3 regions of the Pseudomonas sp. PKS genome follow, and region 3 is predicted to be linked to each of the others. Evidence: riboswitches for the same ligand, from Rfam matches in the RefSeq annotation. Region 3 holds a riboswitch; each other region holds the start of a gene.
What was found. Region 3 has a riboswitch for cobalamin ahead of cobO (cob(I)yrinic acid a,c-diamide adenosyltransferase). Riboswitches for the same ligand answer to the same signal wherever they lie in the genome.
Positions count from the first base shown of each region.

Region 1: another riboswitch for cobalamin. It lies ahead of ABOA88_RS00175 (TonB-dependent receptor); the one in region 3 lies ahead of cobO (cob(I)yrinic acid a,c-diamide adenosyltransferase).
Region 2: another riboswitch for cobalamin. It lies ahead of ABOA88_RS00540 (CbtB domain-containing protein); the one in region 3 lies ahead of cobO (cob(I)yrinic acid a,c-diamide adenosyltransferase).

Region 1 is NZ_JBEGDO010000001.1:25,053-29,510, forward strand. Features, by position in the region: gene ABOA88_RS00170 (glycosyltransferase) at 1-38, opposite strand, end outside; gene ABOA88_RS00175 (TonB-dependent receptor) at 120-2,246, opposite strand; cobalamin riboswitch at 2,362-2,566, opposite strand; gene ABOA88_RS00180 (GNAT family N-acetyltransferase) at 2,612-3,181, opposite strand; gene ABOA88_RS00185 (carboxymuconolactone decarboxylase family protein) at 3,258-3,602, opposite strand; gene lpxO (lipid A hydroxylase LpxO) at 3,710-4,458, opposite strand, start outside.
Region 2 is NZ_JBEGDO010000001.1:108,618-113,075, forward strand. Features, by position in the region: gene ABOA88_RS00520 (DUF1272 domain-containing protein) at 92-334, opposite strand; gene cobM (precorrin-4 C(11)-methyltransferase) at 371-1,123, opposite strand; gene ABOA88_RS00530 (cobalamin biosynthesis protein) at 1,160-1,570, opposite strand; gene ABOA88_RS00535 (CbtA family protein) at 1,570-2,253, opposite strand; gene ABOA88_RS00540 (CbtB domain-containing protein) at 2,264-2,449, opposite strand; cobalamin riboswitch at 2,543-2,740, opposite strand; cobalamin riboswitch at 2,948-3,145, shown strand; gene cobW (cobalamin biosynthesis protein CobW) at 3,246-4,313, shown strand; gene cobN (cobaltochelatase subunit CobN) at 4,317-4,458, shown strand, end outside.
Region 3 is NZ_JBEGDO010000023.1:25,401-29,858, reverse strand. Features, by position in the region: gene ABOA88_RS19735 (PQQ-dependent sugar dehydrogenase) at 1-636, opposite strand, end outside; gene ABOA88_RS19730 (hypothetical protein) at 754-1,332, opposite strand; cobalamin riboswitch at 1,472-1,695, shown strand; gene cobO (cob(I)yrinic acid a,c-diamide adenosyltransferase) at 1,818-2,429, shown strand; gene ABOA88_RS19720 (cobyrinate a,c-diamide synthase) at 2,426-3,721, shown strand; gene bluB (5,6-dimethylbenzimidazole synthase) at 3,718-4,368, shown strand; gene cbiB (adenosylcobinamide-phosphate synthase CbiB) at 4,365-4,458, shown strand, end outside.

The sequences.
Region 1 (4,458 bases), on a different contig from region 3:
TCGGGCCAGGCTTGGCCGATGACCAGGACGTGGAGCATGGAGGAGGGCCTTGGGCTGGAAAAGGCGCTATTTAACCATGTCCGGGTGCAGGGGGCCGCAGCGCAGCCCCATGCCAGCCTTCAGAAGGTGTAATCCACCGTCGCAAAGTACGAGCGCGGTGCCCCCAACAGCCACTGGTCGCTGGTATAGACGTAGGACGCCGCGTACTCACGGTCGAACAGGTTGTTCACTTGCAAGCCCAGGCGCACATCCGGCAACACCTGCCAGCCCAGATTGGCATCGACCACCGTATAGCCAGGTACGCTGTTCTCATTGGCCGCGCTGTCGTAGCGCTGGTCCACGTAACGCACTCCGAGGCCGGCATCTACCTGTTGGCCAAACCCCTTGCTCAGCCACAGGTTGGCCGTGCGCCGTGGCACGTTGCCCGGTCTGTTGCCGGCGCGATCCATCACGCCGCTGCCGGTGTTCTCGAGGTAGTCATCGAACTTGGCGCGCACCAGCGCAGCATTGGCCGAGACCTGCCACTGGTTGGCCAAGGCCAGTTCCACCGTCGCCTCCAGGCCATCGGAGGTCTGTTGGCCCGCTTGCTGTACGCCGTGATTAACGGGGTCGGCAACCAGCAGTTTCTTCTTGACGATGTGGTAGGCCGCCAGCGTCCACTCGCCACGGCCCTCCCAGAACCGTTGCTTGAGGCCCAGTTCGGTCTGCTGGGCTTCGGTCAGGTCGTAGCGTTGCTCCGGGCGCAGGGTCAACAAATCGCCTATGCCATCCTCGCTGGTCGAGTATTGCCCGTACAGCGACAAGTCGTCGTTGACGGCGAACACCAGCCCGGCGCGCCAGTTGCCGCCTGGCAGGCTGCGCTCGCTGCGGGTGTCGTTGACCAGATCGTTACGCTCGATGTGATTCTGGTCGCGGCGGATACCGGTCACCAACGACAGGCGCTCGGTCAGTTCGGTGCGGTTCTCGGCGAACAGGGCGAAGGTGTGAGTGGTGGACAACGTCTGGGGGCGTGTCGGCGACAGGCTATGGAACCCGCCAGGGGTGGGATGCCAAGGGTCGAGCGGGTCCGTGATGCCATCGTCGTAGGGCGCGTTGCTGTCGACGTTGAAGCGGATCTTGTTGTATTCGGCGCCGACCAGTGTCTTGCTGGCCAGGCCAAACAGATCATGGTCGAAGGTAAAGCGCTGGCGATCGCCGATCTGCTCCTGATTGTGCTTGATCTCCAGGAAACTGCCGCGCTCCAGCCGGTCTTGATCACCATTCCAGGCATAGGTTTCGGCATTGCGCCAATGTCGGCGGCTTTTGATGTAGTACAGCTGGTTGCTGGCCGACACGCTGTCGCTGAGGGTCCAGTCGGTGTTCAGCCGGGTCCATTCGTCGTGGTAGCGCTGCACGTCGTTTTGGATGTTGTAGTTCTTCTTGCGCAGGCTGCTGCGGTAATGCCCGTCGATCAGCGGCGTGCCGTAGTAGTTGGCAGGTTCTGCATCGCCGCGCTCGTGGGCCAGGGTGAAGCTCAGGTCATCGGTGGCGTCGAAACGCAGCGCGGCGCTCAAGGCCAGGCTGCGCGAGTCGGTACGGTCGACCCAGCCGTTGCCGGACTGCTGGTTGACCGTCATTCGGTAGCTCAGACGCTCGCTCAGGCTGCCGCCGCTGTCCAGGCCGAGCTGTTGACGGTCCCAGGAGCCGTAGCCCAAGCGCAGCCGGTTGTGGACGTCGCCGGCGAAAGGTTTTTTCGGAATCACGTTCACCACCGCCCCGGTGGCGCCTTCTCCGTACAGGACAGAGGCCGGCCCGCGGATGATGTCGATGCGCTCGACCATCCACGGATCGACCGGGAAGGTCAGCGTACCGGCGCCGCTGTACAGGCGCGAGCCGTCGAACAGGGTCATCACCGAGCTGTGGCCTTCGAAGCCGCGGGCCGAGAGGCCGGTGCCGCCGTCGCCGGGGCTGCCGGTGAAGCTGATGCCTGGCGAGCGGGTCACGGCGTCCTGGACGGTGAGGTTGTTGCGCCGCTCGATCTGCTCGGCGCTTAGGGTGCTGGTGCTGGCCGGGGTTTGCAGGGCGCTCAGGTTCAGGCGCGATCCGGCATCGGTCGGGGTGGCCAGATCGACGCTCGTTGCGTCGTGGGTGTCGGTGATGGTCGTCGAGGGCAGGGCCAGCACGGGGGTGTGCTGTTCATCGGCCACTGCCGGGAGGGCAACGGCCAGGCAGGCCGCCAAGGTATGAAGCGTGTAGGTACGGGACATGTCGTTCCACTGCTGCAGGAATGAATGGATCCCGGTGGAAACAACGCAAAGACAAGCGAACGCGCACGCAAGGGGTGTGCGCGAAGACCGGCCTGCGCCCGCCCACCGCGGGTTTGCCAACGTGAAATTCCAGGCCGGTCTCCGGGCTTGCGAGGGTCATGAAGCCTTCACCTTCCCATGCAGGTGCACAGTGGTCTGTCGAAGGATTCGCTCGCTTACCGTTGCGGGGGCAGCGCCGGACTTGTCGTAGGGACGACTCACCGGCTTCCCGTTTCACCCTGCGCGCGGCGGCGCAGGACACCTGAAACTGGCGCGCATCTGACCATCGATCGGGTGGGGAGTCAATGTGCGGGGAAGGCGAGGGCTCAGCGACCGCGTCGGCGCGAGACCCGCGCCTCGATATTCTTGCGTCCGATCAGCAGCGCGGGCTTTTCCACCACCGGCTCGTCCGCCAGCCATTTGTACATCACCAGGCAGTCCACCAACCCCAGTTGGGCATGGCGGTACGCCTTGGGCAGCCGGCCGACGGTCTCGAAGCCGAGCTTGTGCCACAGCGCCACCGCCACTTCGTTGGTGGCCACCACCGAGTTGAACTGCAGCGCCAGGAAACCTTCCTGGCGGGCCAGCTTCTGTGAGTGTTCGCACATCAATCGGGCCACGCCACGGCCACGAGCGGCCTCGCTGACCATGTAGCCGCAGTTGCCCACATGGCTGCCAGGGCCGGCGGCGTTGGCCTTGAGGTAGTAGGACCCCAGCAACTCGTCGTCCTGCTCGGCCACCAGGGTGCGCAGGGGCAGTTCCAGCCACAGCTGGCGGGCCTGCTCGAAGGTCAATGCGGGGTCGAAGGCGTAGGTCTGGCGGGCCTGGACGATGGCCTGGAAGGTCGGCCAGAAGCGTTCGAAGTCTTCCGGGGTCATGGGGCGGATCTGGATCATGGCGGCTCCTGCGGGCTGGACCGCCAAGTCTGGGTGGCTTGGCGCCGCCGCGCAAGGGCGACGACGCCGGTCGGGTTCAACTGCCGGCTTTGCCCACGGCGTCCATGGCGCGGGCCGAATAGACCAGCGCGGCGCCGGCGTTCATCGCCACGGCCACGCCGAGTGCCTCGGCGATCTCTTCACGGGTGGCGCCGTGCTTGACCGCCTGTTGGGAGTGCACGGCGATGCAGCCGTCGCAACGGGTGGTTACGGCGACGGCGAGCGAGATCAGCTCGCGGGTCTTGGCATCGAGGTGGTTGGTCTTGGCACCGGCGCCGCTGGCGGTCATGTAGCCGGCCACGGTATCCGGAGACAACTGCTTGAGATCGCCGATGCCGGCCATCAACTGCTTACGGTAGGCGTCCCAGTCCATCATGCTCATCGTCTTCACCTTGGGAAGGTTGCGGAGTGGAGCTTTCAGGCTAGTCGAAGTTTTCTGGTAGGGACGGGCTTGTGTCGCGAGGGGCCGCGCAGCGGCCCATTGGCGATTCAGATGTAGATGAAGAACAGCACCAAGGCCGCGACCACCGCCCACTTTTCCAGGTAGTAGCGGGTACGGTTGCGCTTTTTCAGCGCTTTGCCGCGCTCGCGGATCTTGTAGATGCGGGTGAACAGGCGGTTGATGCCGCCGGTCTTGTCATTGGCGTCGTTGGGCGCGGCGGCGGCGGCCATGACGTTGCGGCTGAACCAGCGGTTGAAGGCGGTCGCCCAGCGGTACTTGAGCGGGCGCTCGACGTCGCAGAACAGGATGATGCGGTTGTGCTCGGTGGTGTTGGCGGCGTAGTGGATGTACGTCTCGTCGAACATCACCGCCTCGCCGTCGCGCCAAGCATACTTCTCGCCATCCACATCGATGTAGCAGCCGTCGTCGTTCGGCGTGTCCAGGCCCAGGTGGTAGCGATAGGAGCCGGCATAGGGATCGCGGTGACGCACGAGCTTGGCGCCTGGCGGCAGGGTGGCGAACATCGCGGCCTTGACCGTGCCGATCCCTTGCAGCAGCTCGGTGGTGCGGGGGCACAGCTTCATCGCCGAAGGATGGCTCTCGCCGTACCACTTCAGGTAGAAGCGCTTCCAGCCGGTCTTGAAGAACGAGTTGAAACCGACATCGTCATAGTTGTCGGATTTCTTGATCTCGCCAACGTGCAGCAACTGCTGGGCTTCTTCGCGGATTTCCTGCCAGTGGTCCTTGAGCGGTTGCAGCTCGGGGAAGGCCTCCACCGGCAAGTAGGGCTTGGCCG
Region 2 (4,458 bases), on a different contig from region 3:
AAGCGAAGATTATTGTTGAAAAGGCCTACAAAATATACATCTCTAATGAAGCCCGCCCAGGGCGCCAAGGACGGGCCACGCATAGAATAGGTCAGGAACACCCTGGGTGAGGTTTGAGGACGCGCAGGGATGAGACCGGATTGCGGCTCAATGCCGTCCCGATCCTTGTTGGGCGAGGCAATAACTGGCCGCCACAATTCGGGCAGCGCCCCTGGAACTGACGTTCATTGCACGTACGACAAAAGGTGCACTCGAACGAACAGATCAACGCATCCTCGCTGTCGCCTGGCAGGTCGCGGTCGCAGCATTCGCAGTTGGGGCGTAGTTCGAGCATGGAGTGAGTTCCTCGTTCCTGTCAGAAAATGCCCGCTCAGCCGGCGGGACGATAGAGGTGGGCGTGCCCGGCCCGGTAAAGGGCTGACTCGGCGAAAGGTGCATCGCCCAGCACATGGCCCACCAGGATCAATGCGGTTCGCCGGAAATCCTTGGCCGCCGCGAGCACGACGATGTCCTGCAAGGTGCCGCGTACCCAGTCTTGGTCCGGCCAGGTGGCGCGATGAATGACGGCGACCGGGCAGTCTGGCCCATAGTATGGCAACAGTTCGGTGACGATACGCTCGAGGTGCTTCACGCCTAGGTGGATCGCCAAGGTGCTGCGGTGGCGGGCCAAGTCAGCCAACTGTTCGCCAGCCGGCATGGGCGAGCTGTCGCCATAGCGGGTGAGGATCACCGTCTGGGCGAGCTCCGGCAAGGTCAGTTCGCAGCCGAGCAGGGCGGCGCTGGCGGCGGTGGCAGTGACACCCGGAATGATCTGATAGTCGATGCCCAACTCGCGCAGGTGACGTATCTGCTCGCCGATGGCGCCATACAGACTGGGATCGCCACTGTGGACACGGGCCACATCCTGGCCGTTTTCGTGGGCGCGGCGCAGGGCTTCGATAATCTGCTCGAGGTTCAGTTCGGCGCTGTTGATCACCGTATCGGCGTTGTTTCCCTCCAGCACGGCTGGTGGGACGAGGGAGCCGGCATAGATGATCACCGGGCACTGGCGGATCAGGCGTTGCCCCTTGACCGTGATCAGCTCCGGATCGCCGGGCCCGGCACCGATGAAATAGACCGTCATGGGAAATCCTTGCAGATAGGCAGTAATTGGACGCGATTATCGGCCACGGGCCAGGGCAAGGGTAGCCTGGCCGAGCACCTGGCGTGTCACCAGCAAGCGCGAGGTGCCAAGTGCGCGTGCGGCCAGTGCCAGGGCCGCGCTTTCGGCGACGCCCCAGCAGCCGCTGTGTGCATAGGCAACAGGCGAGCGATGGCTGAGCTGCGGCTCGAAGGGCTGTAGGTCTGTGGCCGGGAATACCATCAGGGGGATGCCCAGCCGTTCGGCTAGGGCCTGCAACCCAGGCTCATCGAATTTGAGATCGATACTGGCGAGGCCGACCAAGTGGTCGGCGGACAGGCGGTGTGTGGCCAGGGTCGTGCGCAACAGCTGCTCCAGGGTTTCGACCGGGCAGCCCTTGCAGCAGCCGAAGCCGGCATAGAATACCGGCTCGGACGACACGTCGCGCATCAGGCCTGGTTGGCTCGGCGATAAAGCCAAGCGCTGAGCAGGCCAAGGGCGAGCCAGAACGCGGCGTTGGTCAGCCAGGAGGCGAGCTTGAACTGGGCCACCAGTGCTTCCGGTGCCAGGCTTTCATGCACCGGTGGTTGTGGTGCGCCGATCACGTGTGGCACCACCAGCAAGGCAACGCCTAGCACTTTGAGCAGCCAGTGCTGGGCAAATACCACTAGGGCCAGGCCCGTGGCCGTGGCGGCCGCAGTGCCGATCCACCAGCTCTGGCGTTGCCCCAGGTCGGCGGCCGCTGTGCCTGGCAGCTCCGGCGGCAACCCCAGTGTGGGTGCCAGGCAGAACACGGCAAAGCCCGCCAGCCCCCACAGTGCCCCGGTCATCACTCGGTTCGGCTCGCGCAGGCTGTACAGCGCGGCGAGGATCAGCGCGAAACCGACCGCCACCACGAGGTTGCCACCGGTGGTGGCGAGCAGACGCTGCCAGCCATCCTCCGGTGCCCAGGCCTCTGTGTCATGGGAATGCGCAGCGACGGGGCTGTCATGCTCATGATGCTCGGGGACGGCGCTCTCGAAGGTTTCTGCCTGAAGGATCAACGGGCTGACCCACAGACTTTGCAGCAAGGTCAGCAATAGGGCGGCGAGCAGCCCGCTGAAACCTGCTGTACGGGCGATGCGCTTGATCATGCAGGTGTACTCAATGGCAAGGGAAGGCGGCGCTGTGGCGGGTATCGTGGGCGGCATTGTGCACGGCCTCGATGTGCGAGAAACCGGCGAAATAGACCAGGCACAAGCCCAGCAGGCTGGCGCCGACGGCAACGACGACACGTTGGCTGAGGCTGACGGGAGTGGCGATGCTGTGTTTGGTGCTGGTAATCGACATGGGGCGTTCCTCTGCTTTTTATAGGCGGCGGACACGCGCGTCATCCCGGGCACGATTGACCCAGAAGAGGTGACAGCGCCCGCCCACCGCGGGGTGTTCTATTGACGCCAGGCCGGTCTCCGGGCTTGCGAGGAGGAGCAGGGCTCCTGGAAAGCATCACCTTCCCATGCCATACGACGCGGCACAGTGGTCAAGACGCTTCGCTCGCTTACCGTTGCGGGGGCAGCATCGGCTTGGTTACCGATTTCCCGTTTCACCCCTTGACGGGGCACCTGAACGCAAGGTGCAAGCAAAGCATGGGGGCGACGTGGCGTCAATCTGCAAGGTTGCGGTGCGCCGATCCTTCAGAGGCTAGGCGGTAAAAGATCGAGCTCGCTTGGAATCCTACCGAATAGTGCGCTTCGCGGGTGAACCCGCTCCCACAGGGGGCAGGGCGACTGTTCCAAGCGGCCTGCCTCCAAACTGACGCGCCGTGGTTGACCGCCTGCCGGCCACTGCGTAGCCTTGCCGATTCGAGGTTCTCCGGCGTTGGCCGGAGCTAAGACGGGAACGCGGTACAAGCCGCGGCTGCCCCCGCAACTGTAGGCACCCACCCGGATCGACACAGCCACTGCGCCCAGGCGCGGGAAGGCGTCGCTCCACCGGCACGGCCGGTAAGGTGCAAGCCAGGAGACCTGCCTCGAGACGATTTCGACTTTCAACCGGGCGGGGTGATCCGGTGGCGAACAGGCCCGGCCGGCAAGGCTCGCGGCACTCGTCCTGCATGCCCGCGCCATCCTGCCAAGGGCATCGCGACATGAAAACACTGGCCAAGCTCCCCGTCACCATCGTCACCGGCTTCCTCGGTTCGGGCAAGACCACCTTGCTGCGCCACATGCTGGACAACGCCCAGGGCCGCCGCATCGCGGTGATCGTCAACGAATTCGGTGAGCTGGGCATCGATGGCGAGATCCTCAAGCAGTGCAGCATTGGCTGTACCGAGGAAGAAGCCAGCGGCCGGGTCTACGAACTGGCCAACGGCTGCCTGTGCTGCACCGTGCAGGAAGAGTTCTTCCCGGTGATGCGCGAGTTGGTCGCCCGCCGCGGCGATCTGGACCACATCCTCATCGAAACCAGCGGCCTGGCCCTGCCCAAGCCGTTGGTGCAGGCCTTCCAGTGGCCGGAAATCCGCAATGCCTGCACCGTCGATGCGGTCATCACCGTGGTCGATAGCCCGGCCGTGGCCGCTGGTACCTTCGCCGCGTACCCGGATCAGGTGGACGCTCAACGCAAGCTCGATCCCAACCTTGACCACGAATCGCCCCTGCATGAACTGTTCGCCGACCAACTGGCCAGCGCCGACCTGGTGGTGCTGAACAAGGCTGATCTGATCGATGCCCAAGGCCTGGCCAAGGTGCGCGCCGAAGTCACCGAAGAGCTGCCGCCGGCGGTCAAGGTGATCGAGGCCAGCAGCGGCCGTCTGCCACTGGAAGTGCTGCTGGGCGTGGGCGCCGAGGCTGAGGCGCACATCGATGGTCGCCGTACCCACCATGACGCGCACCACGACGGCGATGATCATGACGATCATGACCACGATGCCTTCGACTCCATTTCCATCGACCTGCCAGAGGCGGACGAAAGCCTGCTGCTTGATGCCCTGACCCAACTGGTGGTCGAATTCGGCATCCTGCGCGCCAAGGGCTTCGCTGCCATCCCCGGCAAGCCGATGCGCCTGCTGATTCAGGGGGTGGGCACCCGTTTCGACAAGCACTTCGACCGCGCCTGGCGCGCCGACGAGCCGCGCATCACCCGCCTGGTACTGATCGGCCAGGCACTGGACGCCGCCGCGCTCGAAGCGCGCCTGCGCCAGGCCCTGGACGCCTGACCCATGCACCTGCTGCGGACCCAGCCCGGCGGCTTCGTGCCGGACGACAGCATTGCCGACCTCGGCCAGACCCCGGCCGAACTGGTGATCCTCTGCAGCGGTGATTCGCACCTGGCGCTGCTCGCCGAAACCGCCGAGCAGTTGC
Region 3 (4,458 bases):
GGGGCTGGCGATGACATTCTTGGTCCAGTGGTGATTCAACGGGCCGCCGGGCAGGTCAGTGACCGGGCGACCTTCGGCGCGGATCTGCATCGCGCCATCCTCGTAGTGAAAGCGCAACAGTCGGTCGGTGTCGGCCACATAGAGGTCCTTGCCCACGAGGGTCATGCCGAAGGGGGAGTTGAGCCCTTCGATGAACGTACTGCGCACCTCGGCGACGCCATCTTGGTCGGCATCGCGCAGCAGGGTGATGCGATTGGCGCTGGGGACCCGGGCGCCGGCACGCTCCATGACCTTGCCCATTACCCAGCCGCGCAGGCCCTTGCCATCCTCGGGCTTGGGCGGGGCATTGGTTTCGGCCACCAGCACATCGCCATTGGGCAGCACATAGAGCCAGCGTGGGTGATCGAGGTCCCTGGCGAAGGCCACCACTTGGGTGCCCGCGGCGGGCGTCGGTGTGGCGCCGTCCGGCCAGCCGATCGCCGGGGCGATGTTGACGGTCGGGATCAGGGTCTTGTTGGGCTCGGGCAGGCGGGGCAAGGGGCCGAAGCCGTCGCTGACCTCCAGGCGCGCGGACTCGCCGCAGGCGCCAAGGCTGGCACTCAGGGCCAGCGCTATCGCGATACGCATCCTGTCCATGCTCGCAATCCTCATTGGCTTGTGAGAATTGAGAGTCGGATGCGTCGGGGTAGGTTCACTCCGGGCGACTGCGCCTAGCGACTGCCGGATGGCTTCCGCGTGGGCTCATCGGCTTGCCTACGCCTGCTTGAGCAACAATGCCACCCCAGGGAAATACTGCCCCAGTTCGTTGTGCAGCGAACGGTAGGCGTAGGGGAAATGCCAGGCGATGGCGCAGGCCGTGTGTTTTTGCAGGTCGTCGACCAGGTCTTGCAGCTCCTCGGGGCTGGCGTGTTGGCCAGCCTTCCAGGGGCTGACGAACAATGCGCCGGCCTTGAGCTGACTGGGGTAGGCGATCGGGCGGGCAAGGGTGGCGGTTTCCTGCAGGGCGGCGGCCAGGTCCAGGCGTGCGATTCGCGGCCAGCGTTGGCTGACATGCAAATGAACGGATTGCTCGGCGGTGCTGATCGACAGGTCGCAACGCCCTTCGCGTTCACCTTCGTCGCGTTGTTTCTTGCTGGGGTAGTGCGCCAGGGCGACCTGTTCGGCCTGCCAGGCGGCGGCTGCAAGCAGCCCGCTGTTGGTGGCCGCGCCGTGCCAGTAGGGCGCCTCGCTGTCGCCATGGACCTGGTTGAAGCGGTCTATGCACTCGATCCAGCCTTCCAAGGCTGGTCGCAGGAACTCCAGGTGCTGGTTGTTGATGATCAGGCCTCGCATGCTGCGCTCTCCTTATTGTTTGATCGCATTGCTGCACACTGATGGCTATGTGATATCACTGCTGCGCGTCCGGCACAAGCCATGAAGTCGAGCATGGCGTCAGGCGCGCTTCATTGACGCTCCCGCCCCAACCCTCTAACCTTCGCGGCGTGTTTCAGGTGCTCTGCCAGCCTTCGGCTGGGCAGGGTGAAACTGGGAAGCCGGTGGGCGCCAGCAAGGCGCGAATCCGGCGCTGCCCCCGCAACGGTAGGTGAGTCAAAGGTCGTGCAGGGCCACTGGATACAGGTATCCGGGAAGGCGCGCGATCCATGGGCCAAGGCCCTGCTCACGAGCCCGGAGACCGGCCTGTCACTGCCAACGGCATCACGGAGGGTGATGCGCGGTGCACCGTGGCCTTCTGCCGCGGCCCCTGCGCGCTCTCCGTCTGCCTGTCTATCGATCTGTCGTCGCCGTCCATGCGCGCCGACAGCCTGCGGAGAATCCTGATGAGCGAATCCACCGAACGCGACGAACGCCACCTGGCGCGCATGCAGCGCAAGAAGGCGATCATCGACGAGCGCATCGCCAATGCCCCCAATGAATGTGGCCTGCTGCTGGTGCTCACCGGCAACGGCAAGGGCAAGAGCAGCTCGGCCTTCGGCATGCTTGCCCGCGCCATGGGGCATGGCATGCAGTGCGGCGTGGTGCAGTTCATCAAGGGCCGCGACAGCACGGGCGAAGAGCTGTTCTTCCGCCGTTTCCCCGAGCAGGTGCGCTACCACGTCATGGGTGAGGGCTTCACCTGGGAGACCCAGGACCGCCAGCGTGACATCGCTGCCGCCGAAGCCGCTTGGGCGGTGTCGCGCCAGCTGTTGCAGGACCCGTCGGTGCAGTTCGTGGTGCTGGACGAGCTGAACATCGCCCTCAAGCACGGCTACCTGGACCTCGACCAAGTGCTGTCGGATCTGCAGGCCCGCCCGCCGATGCAGCACGTGATCGTTACCGGCCGCGCCGCCAAGCCTGAAATGATCGAGCTGGCCGATACCGTCACCGAGATGGGCGTGATCAAGCACGCCTTCCAGGCCGGCATCCGTGCCCAAAAGGGCGTGGAGCTATGAGCCAGACCCGGCAGTGTCCGGCGGTGCTGATCGCGGCACCCGCTTCTGGCCAGGGCAAGACCACGGTCACCGCTGCCCTGGCGCGCCTGCACCGCAACCTTGGCCGCAACGTCCGGGTGTTCAAGTGCGGGCCTGATTTTCTCGACCCGATGATCCTCGAGCGCGCCAGCGGCGCGCCGGTGTACCAACTCGACCTGTGGATGATCGGGGCTGATGAGAGTCGGCGTCTGCTCTGGAAGGCGGCAGGCGATGCCGACCTGATCCTGATAGAAGGGGTCATGGGGTTGTTCGATGGCACGCCATCGAGTGCGGACCTGGCGCGCCACTTCGGCGTGCCGGTGCTGGCGGTGATCGACGGCACAGCCATGGCGCAGACCTTCGGCGCCCTGGCCCTGGGCCTGGCGCACTACCAGCGCGATCTGCCTTTTGCCGGCGTGCTGGCCAACCGGGTCGGCAGTCTGCGTCATGCGCAGTTGCTCGAAGGCAGCCTCACTGAAGGCTTGCGCTGGTATGGCGGGCTGTCCCGCGAGCGCGGCATCGAGCTGCCCAGCCGTCACCTGGGGTTGGTCCAGGCCAGTGAACTCAACGATCTGGACCTGCGCCTGGACGCCGCCGCCCAGGCCCTGGGCGAAAGCTGTGATGCTGCTTTGCCGCCCCCGGTGGCATTCGCAGCACCCGCACCTGCACAGGCGCTAACGTCCCTGGCGGGTGTGCGCATTGGCGTGGCCCGGGATGAAGCTTTTGCCTTTACCTATGGCGCTAACCTCGATTTGTTGCGTGCGCTGGGTGCGGAGTTGGTGTTTTTCTCTCCTGTACACGATCAGGCGTTGCCGTCCGTGGACAGCCTTTACCTGCCTGGCGGCTATCCCGAACTGCACCACCACGCCTTGGCCAGCAACGCGCCGATGCGCGAGGCGATCCGTGCCCATCACGCCCAGGGCAAGCCGTTGCTGGCCGAATGCGGCGGCATGCTCTATTTGCTCGACGCCCTGACCGATGTGGCTGGCGAGCGCGCCGAGCTGCTGGGTCTGCTGCCGGGTGAAGCGGTGATGCAAAAGCGCCTGGCTGCCCTTGCCCTGCAAGCGGTGGAATTGCCGGAGGGCACCTTGCGCGGCCACACCTATCATCACTCCTTGACCGAGACGGCGCTCGAGCCGATCGCCCGAGGCCAGAGCCCCAACGGTGGGCGCGGCAACGAGGCGGTCTATCGGATCGGGCGCCTGACGGCGTCCTACGTACACTTCTATTTCCCCTCCAACCCCGACGCGACGGCGGCGCTGCTGCGACCATGAGCGAACATGCCTTTTCCGCTGCCGAGCGCGCCGCGGTCTACCGCGCCATCGGTGAGCGCCGTGACATGCGCCATTTTGCAGGCGGCGAGGTCGCGCCCGAGCTGCTCGCCCGCCTGCTGGCCGCAGCCCATCAGGCGCCCAGTGTCGGGTTGATGCAGCCCTGGCGCTTTATCCGCATCAGTGATCGCGCCTTGCGTGGCCAGATCCAGGCGCTGGTCGAACAGGAGCGGGCATGCACTGCCCAGGCCCTGGGCGAGCGCTCCGATGAATTCATGAAGCTCAAGGTCGAAGGTATCCAGGATTGTGCGGAGGTATTGGTGGCGGCACTGATGGACCACCGCGAAGCGCACATCTTCGGCCGCAGGACCTTGCCGGAGATGGACCTGGCATCGCTGGCCTGTGCCATTCAGAACCTCTGGCTGGCAGCCCGTGCCGAGGGCCTGGGCATGGGCTGGGTGTCGTTGTTCGACCCGCAGGCGCTGGGCGAGTTGCTGGGCATGCCGGCGGGCGCCAAGCCGGTGGCCGTGCTGTGTCTGGGGCCGGTGGTCGAGTTCTACCCGGCGCCGATGTTGGTGTTGGAGCAGTGGGTCCAGGAGCGGCCGCTGAGTGACATGCTCTATGAGAACCATTGGGGAGAGCGGCAATGAGCGTGGCTTTGCTGACTGTGGCCGGGGTGGCCCTGGATGCCTTGCTGGGTGAGCCGAAACGGCGCCATCCGCTGGTGGGGTTCGGCAGCT